DNA from 2 places in the Pseudarthrobacter sp. 01T43 genome. Region 1 is predicted to be linked to the other one. Evidence: predicted binding sites of a transcription regulator. Region 1 holds the regulator's gene; the other holds the start of a gene.

What was found. Region 1 encodes LexA, which represses DNA repair genes until DNA is damaged. Its sites were predicted from a motif close to TCGAACANNTGTTCGA; they were not measured.
Region 2: a site for LexA is predicted at 4,228-4,243, ahead of AC1DIM_RS17935 (shikimate dehydrogenase). Genes of this name have one in related genera too.

The regions. Positions count from the first base shown of each region.
Region 1 is NZ_JBFTPV010000008.1:45,655-52,612, reverse strand. Features, by position in the region: gene AC1DIM_RS09795 (ATP-dependent DNA helicase) at 1-1,615, shown strand, start outside; gene lexA (transcriptional repressor LexA) at 1,639-2,382, opposite strand; gene AC1DIM_RS09785 (LysM peptidoglycan-binding domain-containing protein) at 2,724-3,122, shown strand; gene AC1DIM_RS09780 (histidinol-phosphate transaminase) at 3,234-4,352, shown strand; gene hisB (imidazoleglycerol-phosphate dehydratase HisB) at 4,414-5,040, shown strand; gene hisH (imidazole glycerol phosphate synthase subunit HisH) at 5,037-5,768, shown strand; gene AC1DIM_RS09765 (hypothetical protein) at 5,769-5,927, shown strand; gene priA (bifunctional 1-(5-phosphoribosyl)-5-((5-phosphoribosylamino)methylideneamino)imidazole-4-carboxamide isomerase/phosphoribosylanthranilate isomerase PriA) at 5,988-6,734, shown strand; gene AC1DIM_RS09755 (SseB family protein) at 6,744-6,958, shown strand, end outside.
Region 2 is NZ_JBFTPV010000028.1:11,219-18,176, reverse strand. Features, by position in the region: gene pcaG (protocatechuate 3,4-dioxygenase subunit alpha) at 1-340, opposite strand, end outside; gene pcaH (protocatechuate 3,4-dioxygenase subunit beta) at 333-1,175, opposite strand; gene AC1DIM_RS17940 (bifunctional sugar phosphate isomerase/epimerase/4-hydroxyphenylpyruvate dioxygenase family protein) at 1,258-3,246, opposite strand; gene AC1DIM_RS17935 (shikimate dehydrogenase) at 3,246-4,127, opposite strand; gene AC1DIM_RS17930 (IclR family transcriptional regulator) at 4,266-5,006, opposite strand; gene AC1DIM_RS17925 (MFS transporter) at 5,402-6,721, shown strand; gene AC1DIM_RS17920 (ATP-dependent DNA ligase) at 6,851-6,958, opposite strand, start outside.

The DNA.
Region 1 (6,958 bases):
CTCCCTCGGCGAAGACACCAGCGTCCCGCACTTCGCCGCCGCCCTCGGCGGCCCGTCGTCGCAACTGGGCAAGGAAGTGGTTCGCCTGCGGGAATGGGCGGAAAAAACCGCCACGGGAGACCGCGACGAGCTCCTTCCCGGCGTCACCGACCGCGCCTGGCGGCAGGTCTCGGTGACGTCGATGGAATGCCTGGGCGCGCAGAAGTGCCCGATGGCGGCCGAATGCTTCAGCGAACTGGCCCGCCATGATGCGGCCGAAGCTGACGTCGTGGTCACCAACCATGCCATGCTGGCCGTCAGCGCGTTTGAAGGCCTTGCCGTACTGCCCGAATACGACGTCGTAGTGGTGGACGAGGCCCACGAACTCCAGGACAGGGTCACCGGCGCGGTCTCCGGGCAGCTTTCCGTGGCCATGGTCCACGCGGCGGCAGCCGGCGCCCGTAAGCACACCGCCATCACCGTTGACGCACTTAATGCGGCCGCCGCCAACCTCGAACTCGCCTTGGCGGGAGTCCCGAACGGGCTGCTGCCCAACGGGCTCAACGACGAACAGTTGGACTGCGTGGATCAGTTGCGGGAGGCCTGCCGGGCTGCCCTCTCAGATTCCAAGGGGGATGGCAGCCAGACGGCCGACGGCGGGCGGCAGCTCGCCCGCTCGCGGCTGATGCTGATCCTGGAACTGTGCGAACGCCTCATAGTCGCCCGCGAGAACCGCGAAGTCGTCTGGTTTTCCCGGGCCAGCTCCTTCGACCCGCAGCAGGGCTACTCGCAGCCTGACGAGACGTCTCCTGCCTTGATCAACATTGCGCCGCTCAGTGTTGCCGGTAAGTTGCGCGAGGGCTTGTTCGCCGGCCACACCGTTGTGCTGACCTCGGCAACCTTGGCCATCGGTTCTGCGTTCGAACCGGCCGCCGGCGGCCTGGGGCTGGTAGGGGAGGGCGCGCCGAGTTGGACCGGCATCGACGTCGGCTCGCCGTTCGATTATCCCAAGCAGGGGATCCTCTATGTCGCCGGGCACCTGCCCAAACCAGGGCGGGGAGCGTCACCGGAGGCGCTGGACGAGCTGGAGGCGCTGATCCGGGCTTCCGGCGGCGGTGCGTTGTGCCTCTTTTCATCGCGCCGTGCGGCAGAAGAAGCGGCTGAGGCGATGCGACCACGGCTCGGGCTCAGCATTCTTTGTCAGGGCGACTCCACCATGACGGCGCTCGTGAAGCAGTTCGCTGACGAGCCCGATACTTGCCTGTTCGGCACCATGTCGCTGTGGCAGGGCGTTGACGTTCCCGGCGGATCCTGCCGGCTGGTGGTCATCGACCGAATTCCCTTCCCGCGGCCCGATGATCCGCTCATGACCGCCCGCTCCCGCGCCGTGGCGCAGGCCGGCGGTAACGGCTTCATGGCGGTCTCCGCCACGCACGCGGCCATCCGCCTGGCCCAGGGGGCAGGCCGGCTGATCCGTTCGACGGGGGACAAGGGTGTGGTGGCCGTGCTCGATTCACGCCTGGCCACGGAGCGTTACGCCGGCTTCCTGCGCGCCGCACTCCCGCCGTTCTGGCCCACCACGGACCGTAAGACAACATTTGCGGCACTCGAAAGGCTGGCCGGAAAGGGCGCCTGAGGCCTGCCCGCTCGGCCCGGGTGCTACAGCGACCGCAGGACCGAAACGACTTTCCCCATGATCGTGGCGTGATCCCCGAGGATCGGCTCGTACTGGGTGTTCTGGGGCAACAGCCAGGTGTGGCCGTCGCGCTGGCGGAAGGTCTTCACTGTGGCTTCGTCGTCCAAAAGGGCCGCAACAATGTCGCCGTTGGCGGCGTCGGCCTGCCGGCGGACCACCACCCAGTCGCCGTCGCAGATCGCGGCGTCCACCATTGAGTCGCCGGCGACGCGCAGCATAAACAGCTCGCCCTGCCCTACAAGTTGCCGGGGCAGCGGCATCACGTCCTCCACCATCTGGTCGGCCAGGATCGGTCCACCTGCAGCGATACGCCCAACCAGCGGCACCATGGCAGTGTCCATGGCACTGGGAATTTCGGTACCAGTACCGCCGACGCTATGCAGGCCCGGTTTGGCCGACGCGCCGTTTTTGCCGGTCCCCCCGTCCAGCGTCAGCGGCATCAGGACTTCCATGGCACGGGGCCGCTTCGGGTCCCGGCGCAGGTAACCCAGCTTCTCCAGCTGGGAGAGCTGGTGGGTGACGCTCGAAAGGCTGGCCAGGCCGACAGTGTCGCCGATTTCCCGCATCGAGGGCGGGTAGCCGTTGTCATTGACGGAACGCTGGATGGTTTCGAGGATCTTCTTCTGGCGGGCAGTGAGCCCCTTCGGGGTCCTCTGGGGCTGGCGGCCCTGCGGAGTCGCCTTGCCCTCGGCGGCTGGTGCTGCCATGTTCGCCAATGCCTTTCGGTTGCCCCGGTTCCGGTCCGGCTGTTAGTTGCCGGAATGGCCGGGCTGCTTTGAATGTCAGACCCTGCTGATCAACTACACGAGTGGTTGATCTTTTGATCCAAACGTAGGCCAGCCACATGGCTTTTTCAAACATTTGTTCTAGCGAGTCTCGACAATGTTCGTTGATAAGTGCTAAAACTGAGGAAGCAAAGTTCGAATATGTGTTCTACTCGTTGCCAGCGGATTCGAATATCCGCCACATGCGGAGGCTTGAGCCTTAGTGCGTTGGCGACCTGGAGGTCACGCCGGGCAGCACAGTATGGTCCAGGAGGGCTCATCTCATGTCAGCTATATCTGCTTCACAGGATTCCCGTCCGCAGTTCATTTCCGTCGAGCACCTGACGTCACAGCAACGCAAGGAGTCCTTGCCGCCGCTCCGTCTTACCCGCCGGGGCCGGGTTGTCCTCATCGGCATCCCGTTGGTGCTCCTTGCAGCGATCCTTCTCTCACTGGTTGGTTTTCTTACCTCTCCGGCGAAGGCGGCAGATTCCGCAGCTGGTCTCTCCGTCACGCCCACCATCACGGTGACGGTCCAGCCGGGGCAGTCCCTCTGGGCCATTGCCGGCACCGTAGCACCCCAGCGTGACGCCCGGGACGTCATTGCGGACATTGTTCAACTGAACAACCTCACGGGCGGCGGCGTGGTACCTGGCCAGCAGCTCTTTGTTCCCACCCGCTAGTCGACGGGAAGGGCCAGCGTTAGTCGCCGGCAAGGGCCAGATTAACCGTGGACAGGTCCACGGATTGCCGTCACATTTTCCGGCCATCGCCTTCGGAACTAAACTGTTCAGGTGAATGACCAGCTAGAGCGTCTGAACCGACTTCCCCTCCGGACCAATCTTCGCGGGCTTACCCCCTATGGTGCCCCGCAGTTGGATGTTCCCATCCTGTTGAACGTCAATGAGAATACCCATGGCGTTCCGGCGGATGTGCAGGCCGCCATTACAGCAGCCGTAACGGAAGCCGCAACCGGGCTCAACCGCTACCCGGACCGCGAGTTCACCGAGCTCCGGGAAGCACTGGCCGAGTACCTGGGTCACGGACTCGATGCCACTAACATCTGGGCCGCCAATGGATCCAATGAGGTTCTCCAGCAGATCCTGCAGGCATTCGGCGGCCCGGGCCGCAAGGCCCTCGGGTTCCCGCCCACGTATTCCATGTACCCCTTGCTGGCCAGCGGGACTGACACCGAGTACATCGTCGGTCAGCGCGCTGAGGGATACGGCCTCAGTGCAGAATCCGCCGCGTTGCAGGTCAAGGAACTTCAGCCGAACGTCGTTTTCCTTTGTTCGCCTAATAACCCCACCGGTACAGGCCTTGGCCTGGACGTGGTGGAGGCCGTGTATGCGGCCGGCGAGGCCAGCCAGACCATCGTGATCGTCGACGAGGCGTACCATGAGTTCGCCCATGACGGCACGCCCAGTGCCCTTACCCTGCTGCCGGGCAGGGAACGCCTGATTGTGTCCCGCACCATGAGCAAAGCGTTCGCTCTTGCCGGAGCGCGCCTCGGCTACATGGCTGCTGCGCCGGAGGTGACGGATGCCCTCCGCCTGGTGCGGCTGCCCTACCACCTCTCCGCGATCACCCAGGCTACCGCCCTGGCCGCCCTTCAGCACCGGACCGCCCTGATGGCGGACGTCCAGGACATCAAGGAACAGCGGGACCGCATTGTCACGGAATTGACCCGGATGGGCCTCAAACCGGCGGCCTCCGATTCAAACTATGTCTTCTTCGGCGGCCTGGACAGCCCGCACGAGGTCTGGCAGCAATTGCTGGACGCGGGCGTGCTGATTCGCGACGTCGGGATCCCCGGCCACTTGCGGGTCACAGCGGGAACTGAGAGGGAGACCACAGCCTTCCTGGCCTCCCTGGAGGGCATCCTGACCAGCCGATCGAAGCTCCCCGCCTAGACTTGAACTGCCGGCGCCTCAGCGCGCCCTACCACTCCTGCGTTAGAAGGACCAGATAATCATGAGTTCCACCGGATCGAACGCTGCCGCGCCCCGGACCGCACGCATGGAGCGTGCCACCAGTGAATCGTCAGTGCTCGTGGAGATCAACCTCGATGGCACGGGCGTATCGGACATCGACACGTCCGTCCCCTTCTACGACCACATGCTGACGGCGCTGTGCAAGCACTCGCTCATTGACATGACCGTCAAGGCCACCGGTGACACCCATATTGATGTCCACCACACAGTGGAGGACGTCGCCATTACCTTCGGCGAGGTTTTGCGCACCGCGCTGGGCAACAAGGCCGGCATCCGCAGGTTCGGAGAAGCCACGGTGCCCCTCGACGAAGCCCTTGCGAACGCCGTCGTTGATGTCTCCGGGCGCCCCTACCTCGTGCACGGCGGCGAGCCCGCCGGGCAGGAATACCACCTGATTGGCGGCCACTTCACCGGTTCGCTGACCCGTCACGTCTTTGAGGCCATCACACTGCACGCCGGCATCTGCCTGCACATGAATGTCATTTCCGGCCGCGACCCCCACCACATCGCGGAAGCGCAGTTCAAAGCCTTCGCCCGCGCCCTGCGTGCCGCCGTCGAACCGGACCCCCGCGTTGAGGGGATCCCGTCCACCAAGGGTGCCCTGTGAGCGGCCAGATCCTTCGTGATGGTGCGGTGATCGATCCGGCTACGGGTAACAAGCCCGTGTCGCCCGAAGGTAAACCCACAGTCACCGTGCTCGACTACGGTTCAGGCAACGTCCGCTCAGCGGTCCGTGCCCTCGAACGGGCCGGTGCCGAGGTCATCCTGAGCTCCAGGCCCGAGGACGTGCTCAATGCCGACGGCCTGGTGGTGCCTGGCGTGGGTGCCTTTGAAACCGTGATGCGTGAGCTCAAAGCCGTGGACGGCATCCGGCTGATCGGCCGGCGGGTGGCTGGCGGCCGGCCGGTCCTGGCCATCTGCGTCGGCTTGCAAGTGATGTTCGAAGCCGGGGTCGAGCACGGGACCGAAGCCGAAGGTATGGGGGAGTGGCCCGGCAAGGTGGAACTCCTTCCCGCGGACGTTGTGCCGCACATGGGCTGGAACACGGTGCAGGTACCTGAAGGCTCAAAGCTTTTCGCCGGCGTTGAGAACGAGCGGTTCTACTTCGTCCACTCCTACGGTGTCCAGAAGTGGAACTTCGATGTGATCCAGCCCCGGATGACGGCGCCGCTGGTGACCTGGTCCGAACACGGTGCCCGCTTCATCGCCGCGGTGGAAAATGGCCCGCTCTGCGCCACCCAGTTCCACCCGGAAAAGTCCGGTGATGCCGGTGCCCGGCTGCTGCGCAACTGGGTGGACGGCCTTCGCAAACCGGCCCGTGCGGATGCAGCCTAGATGTGGTCCATCGTCCTGATGGGCCTGGCGGGCATCCTGGTAGGCGGGGCCCTGTCCTTCCGGCAGCAGCACAAACCGCTGTGGACGCAGATTAGTTTTTACGTCCTCGCCGGAATGGCGTTGTTGGCTGCCTACCTGCTGACGCTTCCCGGCAACTAGACTGCCGGCGCACCCCCACACTCCGCTCCACCAGCATCACAACATTGAAGAGGATTTGAGATGACCACCGCAACCGACCTGCCGGTTCTTGAACTGCTGCCCGCCGTCGACGTCGTTAACGGCCAGGCCGTTCGGCTGGTCCAGGGGGAGGCCGGCAGCGAGACGAGCTACGGCACACCGCTGGAAGCAGCCCTCAACTGGCAGCAGCAGGGCGCCGAGTGGGTGCACCTGGTGGATCTTGACGCTGCCTTCGGCCGCGGCTCCAACGCAGAGCTGCTCCGCGAAGTTGTAGGCCGGCTGGACATCAACGTGGAGCTCTCCGGTGGCCTCCGGGACGACGAGTCCCTTGAGGCGGCCCTTGGTCTTGGCGTGGCCCGCGTCAACCTCGGTACAGCGGCACTGGAGAACCCGGAATGGACCCGCAGGGCCATCGAACGTTTCGGTGACAAGATCGCCGTCGGCCTTGATGTCCGCGGAACAACACTGGCGGGCCGGGGCTGGACCAAGGAAGGCGGTGACCTCTGGGATGTTCTGGGCCGCCTGGAGGAGGCCGGCTGCGCCCGGTACGTTGTCACCGACGTCACCAAGGACGGTACCCTGCAGGGCCCCAACGTGGAACTGCTGCGTCGGATGGTGGAGAAAACCGGCAAGCCGGTAGTGGCCTCGGGCGGTATTTCCAGCCTTGACGACCTAAAAGTGCTCCGGTCCCTGGTGCCCCTGGGCGTGGAGGGCGCGATCGTCGGCAAGGCGCTCTACGCCGGTGCGTTTACGCTGCCGGAAGCCCTCGGCGTCGCCGGACGCCGCTAGTCCGGCCCCGTGGACAGCACGCACACTCCAGGACTTGCTGGCGGGGCTCCCGTCCAGCGACACCTGCCCGGGCATATCGCCGCAGCCCTTGCCGGTGCGGGTGGCCCCGCAGACTCGGCGGGGAGGCCTTGGGAAGGCCGTAGCCTGGCCGGGGACGACGCCAAGATCCACAACTTCGGGGACGACGACGGAACGGCCGACGCCGGTTACCTCGCCGCCGTGGC
Region 2 (6,958 bases), on a different contig from region 1:
CACCCTCCTCGGTGGGGCCGGGGTTGACGGTAGTGAAGGTGAACACGCCGGTGTTGCCCACGGCGCTGCGGCCGAATCCGGTGAAGGTGTAGCCGTCGCGCACCAGCGATCCGGTGTGCTGCGGGACCTTGCCCTCGGAATCCGCCTGCCATATCTCCAGGATCGCGTCGGGGATCGGATGCCCGGCGCCATCGTACACGGTGCCCTGGAGCCGGATGGAGCCCGGGGAGCCGGGGGCCAGCAGTTCGCGGTCCTTGTTGTAGGGCAGGGCGTAACCGTAGAACGGTCCCACGGTCTGGCCGGGGGTGGGAGTCAGCTTGGTGGGGCTGGGGTTACTCATGGTCGTCTCCTTCTGCGCCGAGGGCCTCGTTCTCGGTCCAGGTCCGCTTCGACCCGGTCAGCACGATGTCCCAGTTGTAGGCGAGGGCCCACTCGGGTTTGGTCTGTTCGTGATCGTAGGTCGCGACAAGCCGGTCGCGGGCGTCCTGGTCCACGATGGACTGGTAGATCGGGTCCAGCGGGAAGAGCTGGTCACCGGGGAAGTACATCTGGGTGACGATCCGCTGCGTGAACTCCTGCCCGAACAGCGAGAAGTGAATGTGGGCGGGGCGCCAGGCGTTGAGGTGGTTCTTCCACGGGTAGGCGCCGGGCTTGATGGTGATGAAGCTGTAGGAGCCATCGGCCCCGGTGATGCAGCGGCCCACGCCGGTGAAGTTGGGGTCCAGGGGTGCGGGGTGCTGGTCACGCTTATGGATGTAGCGGCCGGCGGAGTTCGCCTGCCAGATCTCCACGAGCTGGCCGGCTACCGGGCGGCCGTCACCATCGAGGACGCGTCCCGACACCACGATCCGTTCGCCCAGCGGTTCACCGTTGTGCTGGATGGTGAGGTCCGCTTCCAGCGCGTGCACGTCCATGTGCCCGAACGCCGGCGAGTACAGCTCGATGGTCTCAGGGTCCGCGTGGTGCAGGTCCTTGGTGGGGTGGCGCAGGACGCTGCTGCGGTAGGGGGCGTAGTCCAGCCGCGGCTGGATTTCAGCCTTGGCGCCGTTCTTGAGGGCCTGGGCGTAAGCATCGCCGAGCGCCTTCATCTCGGCGCTCAGGTCCGCCTGCGACTCTGCGGCGGCATCCAGGGGTGCGTACTGCTTCGGTGCGGCCTCTGTGGCGTCATCGGACACGTCCTCGGTGAGCGGATCCGCGTTGTAGGTTTCGAGGTTGATTCCTTCAGGCACAGCAGCCTCCTTTCATAGGGTGTTGGTGTTACTTGGCGGGTACGGGGTTCAGTCGGTGCAGGAGGTCGTACTGGACTGCGTGGCGGACAGGGGCGTTGGGCGCCCCATAACCGTCATAGGTGCCGCGGCGTTCCACCATCTCGAAGAACACGCTACCCACGGTGGCGGTGTAGAAATGCAGGAACTCGCCGTCAGCGTCGCGGTCGTACAGGAGGTTCAGCTCCTGCAGCGTGGCCAGGAAGTCGGGGTCGAGGCCGAAGCGCGCGTTCAGGTCCTCGTAGTAGTTGGCCGGGATCTGCAGGAACTCGAGGCCCCGGGCCTTGCAGTCCCTGGCCGTGGCTACCAGGTCGCCCACCGCGAAGGCGATGTGCTCCTGGTAGGTCCGCCGGGCGCCCGTTCCGGACGGATCCGGTCCGGAAGCGCCGTCCTGCTGGATCAGGGGTGCCAGGTTCAGCACCAGGCGCACGGCGCGGTCGCCGGTAGCCATCACCTGCGAACGGACCAACCCGGTGGGGCTGGGGACCTCGGCGAAAGGTTGCGGTTCCAGTGCCAGGGCGCTCGTGTAAAAGAGGACGGCCTCGTCAAAGTGCTGCCACGGCTGGGCGAGATTGACGTGGTCGATCACGGCGGTGGCACCGGCGGCGGGAACTAGCAGCCCCTCACCGAATTCGCTGCCCTCACCGAATTCACTCGTCCAGGCGGCGGTGCCGTCGGGACTGCCCTGGCACAGGAAGATCTCCGTGGAGTCGGGCGCTGCGAAGCCCTGGAACACCTCCTCGTTGGCCTGGCTTTTGCGCGGAACCGCGGGGGCCTTGAGTTGCTGGGCCCGGGCTGAGGCAATCACCGGGGAATCGACGTCGAACCCCAAAGCGGCGATGGCGGGCGATGCGTCCGCCCTGTTCACGGGCGAATGAGGCGCCGCCTCGTTGACGATGACCCGGGCATGGCCCATGGTCCACAGCTGCACGTCCTTGGTGCGGTGCCGGCCGTTGAATTCGAAGCCGAGCTGGCCCAGGACAGTTTCCAAGCCCTTGGTGTCCGCGGCCCTGACCTCGGCAAAGTTGTAGCCGGCCGGTTCGGCCACCTGCGGAAGCGTGGCCAGTTCCATGGGATAACGACGGCGGCCAGGGGCCGCAGGAGCACCAGCAACAGTGCCGGGGGCACCGGCGGCCGTGGCGGCGAGGACCGGCACGTTGGCATTGAGCCATTTGGCGCTCTGCTCCTCCAGCCAGATGAGCGAGCGCATGCCGTCCACGGCTGTGCGCTCGACGTCGGACTGCCTGAAGACGTCGTTGAAGATCTCCAGTGACACCGGCCCGCTGTACCCGGCACGGACCACGTGGCCCATGAACTTGGCCAGCTCAAACTGTCCCTCGCCCGGGAACACCCGGTAGTGCCGGCTCCAGGACAGGACGTCCATGGAGAGCTTCGGCGCATCCGCCACCTGGACGAAGAAGATCTTCTCCGGGCTGAAGGCTTCGATGGGCGCCGTGTCCCAGTTGCGGGAGAGGATGTGGAAGGAGTCCAGGCAGGTACCCAGGTTGGGGTGGTCCACCGTCTCAACCAGCCGGTGGGCGTGCTCGTAGTCGTTGACGTACTTGCCCCAGGCCAACGCCTCGTAGGCGACCCTGACGCCGTGGTCCCCTGCCAGCGCCGCCAGCCGGCCGAGCTGGTCCGCGCGGAGGTCGTCGCTGTCGATGTTGGCCGTGGCCACGTTGGAGCAGACCAGGATGGTGTCCATGCCCAGCCGCGCCATCAGCTTGAACTTTGCCTCGGCGCGGCGAAGGTTGGCGGCCAGGAGGTCCTCGGACACGCTGTCGAAGTCGCGGAACGGCTGGTAGAGGTCCAGGGTGAGGCCCAGGTCTGCAGCCATCTTGCGGACGTCCTCAGGAGTGAGGGGCGAGGTGACGAGGTCCTGTTCGAAGATTTCAATGCCGTCGAAGCCCGCGATGGCGCAGGCCTGCATCTTTTCCTTCAGCGTGCCGGAGAGGCAGACTGTGGCGATTCCGGTGCGCATCAGGCAGCCACCTCTTCCTGGGCCACGAGTTCCAGGAAGTGGCTGCGCATACGGTCCGCGTCGGCTTCCATTCCGGTGAAGATCCGGAAGGAGTCCGCCGCCTGTCCCACGGCCATGCGGCCGCCGTCCAGGACCTCACAGCCCTTGGCCCGGGCGCTCAGTACAAGCTCGGTTTCGATGGGCCGGTAAACGATATCCGCCACCCAGTGCCGGGATTCGAGCAGGTCCAGGTCCAGCGGGACTCCCGGATGGGCGGCCATGCCAACAGGCGTGCAGTGCACCAGGCCGTCAGCCAGCGGCATCAGCTGCGGCAGCTCCGCCGTCGTACGCGGTGTGATGGTGCGGTCCGGGAAGAAACCGGACAGTTCCGCAGCGCGCGCAGCTGCGCGTTCCAGGTCCATGTCCACCAGCTCCAGTGCCTTCACGCCGGCGGTAAGCAGGGCATAGGCGACAGCGGATCCGGCACCTCCCGCGCCGAGCTGGACCACGCGGTCCAGCTGTGCGCCCGGAAGGCCGGACGCCAGGGCGGCGGCGAACCCGGAGAAGTCGGTGTTGTGGCCGATGAAGCGGCCGTCTTCGATCACCACGGTGTTGACGGCGCCGAGCCTGCGGGCATCCGGCGAGACTTCGTCAAGGTACTGGAGGACCAGCTGCTTGCAGGGATGGGTGATGTTCAGTCCGTTGAAACCAAGGCTGCGGGCGCTCTTGAGCAGTTCCCCGACGGAGTCGCCTGCCAGTCCCAGTTCCAGCAGATCGATGGGGCGGTACAGGTAGCGCAGGCCTTGGACATCGCCTTCGCGTTCGTGCATGGGTGGAGTGAGTGACGGCGTGACGCCGTCGCCGACCAGTCCCACAAGGTAGGACTCAGTTCGATTGCTCATCCGGGCAGCTCCTTTGATACGGCACGTGACGGGCGGCGGCGCTCAAGGCGGACGCGGCGGGCCAGGTGATAGGGATTACAGTACAGCAGATGTTCACTTATCGCACGCTTGTTCTACATGCGAACATTAGGATGTTGCTTACCGCTGCGGCAGCCGCGCGGCGAGTTCGGCGGCGGCATCCCGAAGCAGGGGAACGTGCGCCAGGAGCGCTTCCACGGTGAGGCGGAACACGGGTACAGCGGTGGCGAGCGACGCGAAGGCGTGGCCCTGGGAATTGAGGAGAGGCACGGCCACGGCGCGCATCCCGTCCTCGTTTTCCTCGTCCATCACCGCATATCCCTGCCGGCGGACCTGCTCCATTTCGGCCCGGAAGGCGGCGCGGTCGGTGATGGTGTGCCCGGTGAGCGGTTCCAGTTCCAGTTCCTCGATCAGGGCCTCCCGCTCCGCATCCTCGGCAAACGCCACGAGGACCTTGCCCACCGCGGTGGCGTGCAGGGCACCCAGATGCCCGGGGTCACTCGTGACGCGGAACATCTGCGGACCGTCGACCTTATTAACAGTCAGGTGATGGTGCCCGTCGCGGACGCTGAGGATGGTGGCTTCCCCCGTCTGCTCGGTTACGCGGCGAAGGACCGGCATGGCCGCCCCCGCGAAGCCGTGATGGTTCGAGACGCGCTGGCCCAGCTGGAAGATGCGCAGGCCCAGGTGGTAGCGGCGGCCGTCCGGCTCGTAGTCCACGAAGCCGTCCCGCGTCAGGGAACCCAGCAGGCGGTAGGTGGTACTGAAGGGGAGTTCGGCGCGGCGCGAGATCTCAGCGGCACTGGCACCGCGGGGCTCATCTCCCAGGAGCACCAACAAGCTCAGGGCCTTGCCCACCATGTCGGTGCGGTCTCCGGACCGGGACGCCTTACCTTCGCCCGGGCCGGGGGCCGGGCTTGGGCCCGGGTCCGGGTCCGGGCCCGGCCGAGGTCCGGGGCTTGGGTCCGGCCCTGGTTCCGGCGCGGTGGAGACATCATCCTCGGTTGTGGCTTGGTTCACACTCATAACTCGATGTTGCCACATTGTGAGAGCTATTTCTAGATGGTGATTATTTTCTTGACAAGTGACAGTGCTCACAGCCATCATTGCTATATCGCACAAGTAGCTCTCACCATGTGGCTACTAGTCCGGGTCTTTCAACGGACACCAGCCGCACCGCGCTCCGCCACCACAGGCAGTGCGGCTGCGCTTCTCCAGATCCATCCGCGACAACGTCGTCACATCAAAGGAACTCCATGAGCCAGACACTTCCGTCCGCGGGGCCGGGCACCGCTGCCCCGGCCGGGACGCCAAAGAAAGCAGCCCTCGCCAGCTTCCTGGGCAGCGCCGTCGAATACTACGACTTCTTCATCTTCGGTTCTGCGGCCGCCCTGATCTTTCCTACGGTCTTTTTCCCGGACGCCGGGGCCAACGCGGCCATCATGTCCTTCGCCACGTTCGGCTTTGCCTATGTGGCACGGCCGGTGGGCGCCGTCATCCTCGGCCACTTCGGCGACCGCGTGGGGCGGCAGAAGGTCCTCATGTTCACCCTGGTGCTGATGGGCGCGTCAACATTCCTGATCGGCTGCCTCCCCGACTTCAACACCGTCGGCTGGTGGGCTCCCGTACTGCTGGTGCTGGCACGCCTCTGCCAGGGCCTGTCCGCCGCGGGCGAGCAGGCAGGCGCATCCTCGATGACGCTGGAGCACGCCCCGGACAACCGCCGCTCCTTCTTCACCTCCTGGACCCTCACCGGCACCCAGGGCGGCCAGATCCTCGCAGCGCTCGTCTTCATCCCTGTCCTGGCCCTCCCGGACGACATCAAGTACGGCATCGGCTGGCGCATCCCGTTCTGGCTCAGCGCCGTCGTGGTGATTGTTGCGTTCTTCATCCGCCGTACGCTGCACGAACCCCCCGCCTTCGCGGAGGCGCAGAAGACCGCCCAGATCGCCAAACTTCCCGTTGCCGATCTCCTCAAGGGACACTGGCGCGACGTGCTCCGTGTTATTGCCTGCGCGTTCATCGCCGCCGTGTCCACCGTGTTCGGCACACTGGCCATCAGCTACGCCAAAACCGTCGCTGGCGTGGACGGCACCACCACCCTGTGGCTGGTAGTCGGTGCGAACCTGGTAGCCCTGGGTACCCAACCGCTCTTCGGCCTGCTCGCCGACAAGATCGGCCGCAAGCCTGTCTTCATCTACGGAGCCGTGGCCAGCGCCATCCTCACCCCGTTGTTCCTGCTGAGCCTGGAATCCGGCAGCGTCCCGCTGATGTTTGTCGCCGCAATCGGCTTCTTCTCCTTCGGCTACGCGGCCTCCAACGCGGTCTGGCCGTCGTTCTACGCCGAAATGTTCAGCACCAAGGTCCGCTTCTCCGGCCTGGCGATCGGCACGCAGCTGGGCTTCCTGATGGCAGGCTTTGCTCCGGCCATCGTTGCGGCGATGGGCGGCATCAGGCCCGGCGGCTGGGTCCAGATCAGCATCTTCACCGCAGTGATCTGCGGCATCGCGGCAATCTCCGCCCTGACGGCCAAGGAAACCTTCAAGGTCCCCACCAGGCAGCTCGGCCTGAACTAGGAGGTTCACGCTCCAGCCCGGATGTGAACCCGGAAAGCCCGCCATTCCCCCGAGTGGTGGGCTTTCCTTGGTAAAAAATGGGCTATTCCGGCAGCAAAAAGTACGACGGCGGGGCGGCCGCCGGGGTGCCTATGGCCGGCCGGCGTCCAGCACCGAGGCGAGGTCGAAGGTGACCGGTTCCTCCAGCTGGGCGTAGGTGCAGGACTCGGGATCCCGGTCCGGCCGCCAGCGCGAGAA